Regions from separate parts of the Bradyrhizobium sp. 41S5 genome, predicted to be linked through region 2. Evidence: riboswitches for the same ligand, from Rfam matches in the RefSeq annotation. Region 2 holds a riboswitch; the other holds the start of a gene.
What was found. Region 2 has a riboswitch for glycine ahead of HAP47_RS16245 (D-amino acid dehydrogenase). Riboswitches for the same ligand answer to the same signal wherever they lie in the genome.
Positions count from the first base shown of each region.

Region 1: it holds a riboswitch for glycine, as region 2 does, so the genes downstream of both, gcvT (glycine cleavage system aminomethyltransferase GcvT) here and HAP47_RS16245 (D-amino acid dehydrogenase) in region 2, are expected to answer to the same signal.

Region 1 covers NZ_CP083721.1:3,277,970-3,282,382, reverse strand. Annotated here, with positions in the region: gene alaS (alanine--tRNA ligase) at 1-1,965, opposite strand, end outside; glycine riboswitch at 2,167-2,255, shown strand; gene gcvT (glycine cleavage system aminomethyltransferase GcvT) at 2,397-3,542, shown strand; gene gcvH (glycine cleavage system protein GcvH) at 3,563-3,928, shown strand; gene gcvP (aminomethyl-transferring glycine dehydrogenase) at 3,951-4,413, shown strand, end outside.
Region 2 covers NZ_CP083721.1:3,446,729-3,451,141, reverse strand. Annotated here, with positions in the region: gene HAP47_RS16250 (M20/M25/M40 family metallo-hydrolase) at 1-1,079, shown strand, start outside; glycine riboswitch at 1,172-1,277, shown strand; glycine riboswitch at 1,281-1,394, shown strand; gene HAP47_RS16245 (D-amino acid dehydrogenase) at 1,460-2,767, shown strand; gene HAP47_RS16240 (hypothetical protein) at 2,894-3,091, shown strand; gene HAP47_RS16235 (ArgE/DapE family deacylase) at 3,088-4,386, shown strand.

The DNA of each region.
Region 1 (4,413 bases), 170 kb from region 2:
GACGCGAACCTCGTCGCCATACTTCTCGCCGAACAGTGCGCGCGCACCGGCTTCGCGGGCGTCGTCGACACCCATGACGCGGGTCGTCACCTCGTCATTCTCGAGCACGACATCGTTGGCGATGTCCTCGACCCGGGCGAGCTCTTCCGGCGTAATCGGCTTCGGATGCACGAAATCGAAGCGCAGGCGATCGGGCGCGACCAGCGAGCCGCGTTGCGCGATGTGATCGCCGAGCACCTGGCGCAGCGCCTCGTGCAGCAGATGCGTCGCCGAGTGGTTGGCGCGAATCGACGAACGCCTGGCGTGGTCGACCTCGAGCTGTAGGGCGGTGCCGACGTTCAGGGTGCCCTGCTCCACCGTGCCGACATGCACGAACAGGTCGCCGGCCTTCTTCTGCATATCGGTGACGCGGAATTTGACCCCTTCGCCGGTCAGGATGCCGACGTCGCCGACCTGACCACCGGACTCGGCATAGAATGGCGTCTGGTTCAACACGATCGCGCCGCTCTCGCCGGCCTTGAGGCCGTCGACCTCGGCGCCGTCCTTGACCAGTGCCGTCACCACGCCTTCCGCGCTCTCGGTCTCATAGCCGAGGAATTCGGTTGCGCCGAGCTTCTCGCGCAGCGGGAACCAGATGGTCTCCGTGGCCGCCTCGCCGGAGCCTGCCCAGGAGGCGCGCGCCTTCTCGCGCTGGCGGTTCATCGCGTCGGTGAACGATGCCTGATCGACGCTGATGCCGCGCGACTTCAGCGCATCCTGCGTCAGGTCCAGCGGAAATCCGTAGGTGTCGTACAGCGTGAACGCGGTGTCGCCGTCGAACATGTCGCCCTTCTTGAGGCCGGCGCTCTTCTCGTCGAGGATCGAAAGGCCGCGCACCAGCGTCTTGCGGAAGCGCGTCTCTTCCAGCTGCAACGTCTCCTCGATCAGCTTCTCCGCGCGCACCAGGTCCGGATAGGCCTGGCCCATCTCGCGGACCAGCGCCCAGACCAGCCGATGCATCAGCGGCTCGCTCGCACCGAGCAGCTGCGCGTGGCGCATCGCGCGGCGCATGATCCGGCGCAGCACATAGCCGCGGCCCTCGTTCGACGGCAGCACGCCGTCGGCGATCAGGAACGCCGAGGAGCGCAGATGATCGGCGATCACCCGGTACGACGCCACGTTCTGCGGGTTCGGCCCATGGCCGAGCGCAGATGCGGCCGCATCGATCAGGTGGCGGAACAGATCGGTCTCGAACACGCTCTCGACGCCCTGCAGAATGCAGGCCATGCGCTCAAGCCCCATGCCGGTGTCGATCGAGGGACGCGGCAGCGCCACGCGCTCCTCCTTCGTCACCTGCTCGTATTGCATGAACACCAGGTTCCAGAATTCGAGGAAGCGATCGCCGTCCTCTTCCGGGCTGCCCGGAGGTCCGCCCCAGATATGCTCGCCGCGATCGATGAAGATCTCGGAGCACGGACCGCACGGGCCGGTATCGCCCATCGCCCAGAAATTGTCCGAGGTCGCGATGCGGATGATGCGATCGTCCGAGAAGCCCGCGATCTTCTTCCAGTAGCCGGCCGCCTCGTCGTCGGTGTGGTAGACGGTGACGAGCAGCTTGTCTTTCTTCAGCCCAAAATCCTTGGTGATCAGATTCCAGGCGAGCTCGATCGCGCGCTCCTTGAAGTAATCGCCGAACGAGAAGTTGCCGAGCATCTCGAAGAAGGTGAGATGGCGCGCGGTGTAGCCGACATTGTCGAGGTCGTTATGCTTGCCGCCGGCGCGGACGCACTTCTGCGACGTCGTGGCACGCTGATAGCTGCGCTTCTCGACGCCGGTGAAGACGTTCTTGAACTGCACCATGCCGGCATTGGTGAACATCAGGGTCGGGTCGTTGCGCGGAACCAGCGGCGACGACGCCACGATCTCGTGGCCGTTCTCCTTGAAGAAGTTCAGAAATGTCGACCTGATGTCGTTGACGCTGCTCATGTTCATCCAATCGAAAAAAGGGGCCGGCCACCGCAAAAAGGCGTCATTTTCCGGCCGAACGCTTTTAGACATTGCCAGCTGCGGTGTCCAGAAACTGTGCAGGCGGATCATGGGCTTGCCGCGGTAGCACAAAGCCCATTGGATAGCAGCGAGAGCTGCGTTGACAGTCTTGGTGGCGCCGTGTTTTCTACCTACCTGTTACTAGTCACGTCGGGAGAGATCGGCCTTACCGCCGGCGCCGAAGGAGCAACCGCCCCGGAAACTCTCAGGCAAAAGGACCGCGTGACGTCTAACATCTGGAAAGAGGCGCTGGGGTTCTCCCCGATGCGTCCGCCGACGGGATAATACTCTCAGGCACAGCGACAGATGGGGCTTTCTGCAGGTTTCTCAAGGGGAAATAGGTCCCCGGCGGGAACCGCGAGGGCCCCGTGATGCTTGCGTGCGAAACCTCCCCGCTGAAACAGACCCCGCTGCACGCGCTGCATCTGGCGCGCGGCGCCAAGATGGTGCCGTTCGCCGGCTACGACATGCCGGTGCAATACACGGCCGGCGTGCTGAAGGAGCACCTGCACACCCGCAAGGAAGCCGGCCTGTTCGACGTGTCGCACATGGGCCAGCTCGTGCTGAAGGCCAAATCCGGCAAGGTCGGCGACGCTGCGCTCGCGCTGGAAAAACTGGTGCCGCAGGACATCGTCGGCATCGCGCCGGGACGGCAGCGCTACGCGCAATTCACCAACAATGACGGCGGCCTGCTCGACGACCTGATGGTCGCGAATTTCGGCGATCACCTGTTCCTGGTGGTCAACGCCGCTTGCAAGGCCGAGGACGAGGCGCATCTGCGCGCGCATCTCTCCGATGCTTGCGAGATCGTGTCGCTGGCCGACCGCGCGCTGGTCGCGCTGCAGGGGCCGAAAGCCGAATCGGCGCTGGCGAAACTTTGTGCAGATGTCAGTTCGATGAAATTCATGGACGCCGGTCCGCGCCGCGTCGGCGATATCGACTGCTTCGTCTCGCGCTCCGGCTATACCGGCGAGGACGGTTTTGAGATTTCCGTGCCCGCAGACAAGGCGGAGGCCCTGGTCACCGCATTGCTGGACAATCCCGATGTACTTCCGATCGGGCTCGGCGCGCGCGACAGCCTGCGCCTCGAGGCCGGGCTTTGTCTCTATGGCCACGATATCGACACCACGACGACCCCGGTCGAAGGCGCGCTGGAATGGTCGGTGCAAAAGGTTCGCCGCAGCGGCGGCGCCCGCGCCGGCGGCTTTCCGGGCGCCGACAAGATTCTCGCACAGTTCGGACAAGGCGCTTCCCGCCGCCGTGTCGGCCTGAGGCCCGACGGCCGCGCGCCGGTGCGCGAAGGCGCCGGCCTGTTCGCCGATCCGACCTCGACCGAGCCAATCGGCAAGGTGACCTCGGGCGGCTTCGGCCCGAGCCTCAATGCGCCGGTTGCGATGGGCTATCTGCCGACATCCCTTTCCGCGCTCGACACCACCGTTTTTGCCGAAGTGCGCGGCCAACGGCTGCCGCTCAAGGTCGCCGCCACGCCCTTCGTCCCCAATACCTACAAACGCTAAACGCCAAAGGATCGATCCCCATGACGACGCTGTACACGTCCGACCACGAATGGCTCCGCATCGAGGGCGACGTCGCCACGATCGGGATCACCGACTACGCGCAGTCGCAGCTCGGCGACGTCGTGTTCGTCGAACTGCCCAAGGTCGGCCGCAACCTGAAGAAAGCCGAGGCCGCCGCGGTCGTCGAATCCGTCAAGGCCGCCTCCGACGTCTACGCACCGATCACCGGCGAAGTGATCGAGGTCAACGAGGCGCTCGCGGCCGAGCCCGCGCTGGTCAATTCGGATGCCGTCGGCAAGGCCTGGTTCTTCAAGCTCAGGATTGCCGACAAGGGCGAACTCGGCGGCCTGATGGACGAGGCCGCCTACGCCGCGCACACCGCCTGAAGATCAGTTTAAGGATCAAGCCATGAACGCGCCCTTCAAGCCGATCAACGAAGCCGCCACCGATTTCGTCCGCCGCCACATCGGACCATCCCCGCGCGACATCAACGCGATGCTGGAAACGGTCGGCGCCGCGAGCTTGCAGGCGCTGATGAACGAGACGTTGCCGGCGTCGATCCTCCAGAAGGCGCCGCTCGATCTCGGCCGGGCGCTGAGCGAAACCGAAGCGCTCGCGCATATGAGCGAGCTCGCCGCGCAGAACCAGACCTTCACCTCGCTGATCGGCCAAGGCTATTCCGGCACCATCCTGCCCGCGGTGATCCAGCGCAACATCCTGGAGAATCCGGCCTGGTACACTGCCTATACGCCGTATCAGCCGGAGATCAGCCAGGGCCGGCTTGAAGCCCTGTTCAATTTCCAGACCATGATCTGCGATCTCACCGGGCTCGACGTCGCCAACGCCTCGCTGCTCGACGAGGCGACCGCGG
Region 2 (4,413 bases):
GCAGCTGGGTGGAATGCGAGAGCCCGACATGGGATGCGGCCGCAGTCGAGCGCATGCTCGACCTCGCCGCGCGCGAGATGGCGGTCATGGGTGCGACGATCGAACGCATCGCGGGACGCCAGGGCTTTGCCGGCTGCGTCCGCGCCCGTTTTCCCCATCCGAAACAAGGCCAGCCCGGCATCCTCATCGCCGGCCATCTGGACACCGTGCACCCCGTCGGCACCATCGAAAAGCTCGCGTGGCGGCGCGAAGGCAACAAGTGCTTCGGGCCCGGTATCTTCGACATGAAGGGCGGCAACTATCTGTCGATCGAGGCGATCCGGCAGTTGGCGCGCGCCTCCTTTACGACGCCGCTGCCGATCACGGTGCTGTTCACGCCCGATGAAGAGGTCGGCACGCCATCGACGCGCGACATCATCGAGGCGGAAGCCGCGCGCAACAAATACGTGCTGGTGCCGGAGCCCGGCCGGCCGAACAACGGCGTCGTCACCGGCCGCTACGCAATCGCGCGCTTCAATCTGGAAGCTGTCGGCAAGCCGAGCCACGCCGGCGCGACGCTGTCCTCCGGCCGTTCCGCTATCCGCGAAATGGCCCGGAAAATCATTGCCATCGACGGCATGACCACCGAAGACTGCACCTTCTCGGTCGGCATCGTGCATGGCGGGCAATGGGTCAATTGCGTCGCAACGACCTGCACCGGCGAAGCGCTCAGCATGGCCAAGCGCCAGGCCGATCTCGACCGCGGCGTCGAGCGCATGCTGGCGCTGTCGGGCACCGCCAACGACGTGACCTTCAAGGTGACGCGCGGCGTCACCCGCCCGGTATGGGAGCCCGATGCCGGCACCATGGCGCTCTATGAAAAGGCCAAGGACCTTGCAGCGGCGATGGGCCTCGATCTGCCGCACGGCAGCGCCGGCGGCGGATCGGACGGCAACTTCACCGGCGCGATGGGCATCCCTACCCTCGACGGCCTCGGCGTTCGCGGCGCCGATGCGCATACGCTCAACGAACATATCGAGATCGAGAGTCTCGCCGAGCGCGGCCGCCTGATGGCGGCACTGCTGGCGACGCTGGACTAACATCGATTTGCACTGCACAACACGTTGGCAATGCCGGACCGAAATTTAGCCTTGTCCAATTTTGAGGCTTCGCCTACGGTCCGGCCGTCCAACGCGACGATGCGGGAGAGATCGTAGCAACAACATTCGTGTTGTTGCTTCGGCGCCGACGGAGCAACCGCCCCGGAAACTCTCAGGCAAAAGGACTGTATCGTCAGGACGATCTGGAGAGAGGCGGACACGACCGCATCAAGGGCCGTGACGTCCACCGAAGGGGATAGTCTGCCATCGGGCCGAGGCCCGATGCGGATCAAGCTCTCAGGTACCGTGACAGATGGGGCGCCGACGCCGGTTTCACCGGTGGTTCGGCGACTCTAACCCACGGGAGCCTGAAGACCACCATGCCTCACATCGCAATCATTGGCGCCGGCATCACCGGCGTGACGACCGCTTATGCCCTGCTCGAACGCGGCTACCGGGTGACTGTCCTCGACAGGCATCGCTACGCCGCGATGGAAACCTCGTTCGCCAATGGCGGACAGCTTTCCGCCAGCAACGCAGAGGTGTGGAACAACGCCGCGACCATTCTCAAGGGGTTGCGCTGGATGCTTCGCAGCGACGCGCCGCTGCTGATGAATCCGAAGCCGAGCTGGCACAAATATTCCTGGATCGGCGAGTTCGTCGGCCACATCGGCCGCTACCGCACCAACACCATCGAGACCACGCGGCTCGCAATCGAAGCGCGCAGGCATCTGTTCTCGATCGCGCAGCGCGAGAATATCGCCTTCGATCTCGAACGCCGCGGCATCTTGCACGTCTATCACGACAAGGCCGGCTTCGAGGCGGGCCTGCGCGTCAACACGCTGCTGCAACAAGGCGGGCTCGACCGCCGCCCGGTGACGGCGGACGAAGTCCGCAGCATCGAACCTGCGCTGCAGACGACCTGCTATGGCGGCTTCTTCACGCCGTCGGATGCGACCGGCGATATCCACAAGTTCACGCGCGGGCTCGCCGACGCCTGCATCCGCCGCGGCGCGAGCTTCGTCCATGAAGCCGACGTCGATGCGATCGCGCGCGGCGACGACGGTTTCCGCATCGGCTGGAACGAAGCCGCTTCGCACGATGCTGCGGTCGCGACGCGACATGAGTTGCAGGCGGACGGCATCGTCATTTGCGCCGGCGTCGCGAGCCGCCACTTCGCCGGCCTGCTCAACGACCGCGTCAACGTCTATCCGGTGAAGGGCTATTCGATCACCGTGCAGCTCGATGCGCCGCCAAGCCGGGACGCTGCGCCGACCGTCAGCCTGCTCGATGAAGCCGCGAAGATCGTCACCAGCCGGCTCGGCGCCGACCGCTTCCGCGTCGCCGGCACGGCCGAGTTCAACGGCTTCAACCGCGACATTCGCGCCGACCGCATCCAGCCGCTGGTGGATTGGGTGCGGCAGCATTTTCCCGGCATCGACACGTCGAGGGTCGTGCCGTGGGCCGGCCTGCGCCCGATGATGCCGAACATGATGCCGGTGGTGCGCGCCGGACGGATTCCGGGCGTGTTCTACAACACCGGCCACGGTCACCTCGGCTGGACGCTGTCGGCCGCGACGGCGCAGATGGTGGCAGGGGCGATCGATGACTGGCGCGACCTCGACACGCCTTCGATGGTGCCGTCGCAGGTCGATGCGACCGCGACCGCCCGCGCAGCTTTCCCCTGATTATCCGGCCGACGAGGAAGATTATGAGCGTATTTGCGTGTGGCCAAGTCGGAATTCGCTGAGAAACACCGCATGACAAGGACTAGCGTCACATTGCGGAAAAGCGCTTCAGCGCGGGAGGGGACAATGCGCATTGGGGTGGCGGACACGCATGGCATTGCGGTCCGGCGCGGGATTCCGGACGGCAGGCGTGCCGGCTGCGATTTCTTCGGCGGACCGATACGTAACCTCGCCGCCGGCACGTGCACCAACTCGGCGCGCCGCCTTTCCGAAGCGGTCAACGCTCAGGCCTCTGCGCTGGGCTCCACGAAAGGCGCGACATGACAACAGAGACGTTGACCAGGCCGGATCAGATTGCCGCGGAGCTGTGTGCGGCGGTCGATCGAAACTTCGACGATCAGATCGCGTTCCTGTCGCGCATGGTGCAGTTTCGCAGCTTGCGCGGACAGGAAGCACCGCAGCAACGCTGGCTGGCCGAGCAATTCGCAAAGCGCCGCTACGACGTCGATGCGTTCAGCCTTGCCGACGTCAACCTGATGAGCCATCCGAAGGCTGCACCAATGGACGGCATCGATCTTGCGGGATCGCAGCAGGTCGTTGCGACGCTCAACAGCAAGGGCAGCGGTCGCAGCCTGATCTTGCAAGGTCATATCGACGTGGTGCCGGAGGGGCCCGCTGACCTTTGGGACCAGCCGCCGTTCGCGGGCGTCGTGCACGACGGCTGGATGTTCGGGCGCGGCGCGCAAGACATGAAGGCCGGTGTCTCGGCAATGATCTTCGCGCTCGATGCCATCCGCGACGCCGGGTATGCCCCGGGCGGGCGCATCCATCTGCAGACCGTGACAGAGGAAGAGAGCACCGGCAACGGCGCGCTGTCGACGCTGATGCGCGGCTATCGCGCCGACGCCTGCCTGATTCCCGAGCCGACCGGATACACGCTCACGCGCGCCCAGGTTGGCGCCGTCTGGTTTCGCCTGCGCGTCCGCGGCACGCCGGTGCATGTCGCCTATTCCGAGGCCGGTACCAGCGCGATCCTGTCGGCGATGCATCTGGTGCGCGCGTTTCAGGATTACACCAAGGCGCTCAATGCCCGGGCGCTCGACAACGGCTGGTTCCGCACCGTCAAGAACCCGATCAAGTTCAACGTCGGGATCATCAAAGGCGGCGATTGGGCCAGTTCGACCGCGGCGTGGTGCGAGCTGGATTGCCGGCTTGGTCTCTTGCCGGGCGAAACACCACAGCAGGCGATGCGCGGCATCGAGGAATGCCTGACTGAGGCGCACAATGCCGACGACTTCCTGTCCGACAATCCGGCCGAGCTCGTGTGGAGTGGCTTTCAGGCGGACGCAGCGGTGTGCGAGCCCGGCAGCGAAGCGGAAGCAGCTTTGTCTGCCGCCCATCACTCCGTCTTCCAGGCTCCAATGCAGGAGCGCCTGTCCACGGCCGTCAACGACACCCGCTACTATTGCGTCGACTACGGCATCCCCGCACTTTGCTATGGTCCTTACGGTATCGGCCCGCATGGGTTCAACGAACGTGTCGAGCTCGACAGCCTTCGCAAAACAACGCAGAGCATCGCACTGTTCGTCGCCAACTGGTGCGGCGTGATGCGAGCATGAATGGACTTGTCGTTTCGGGTCGGTGGC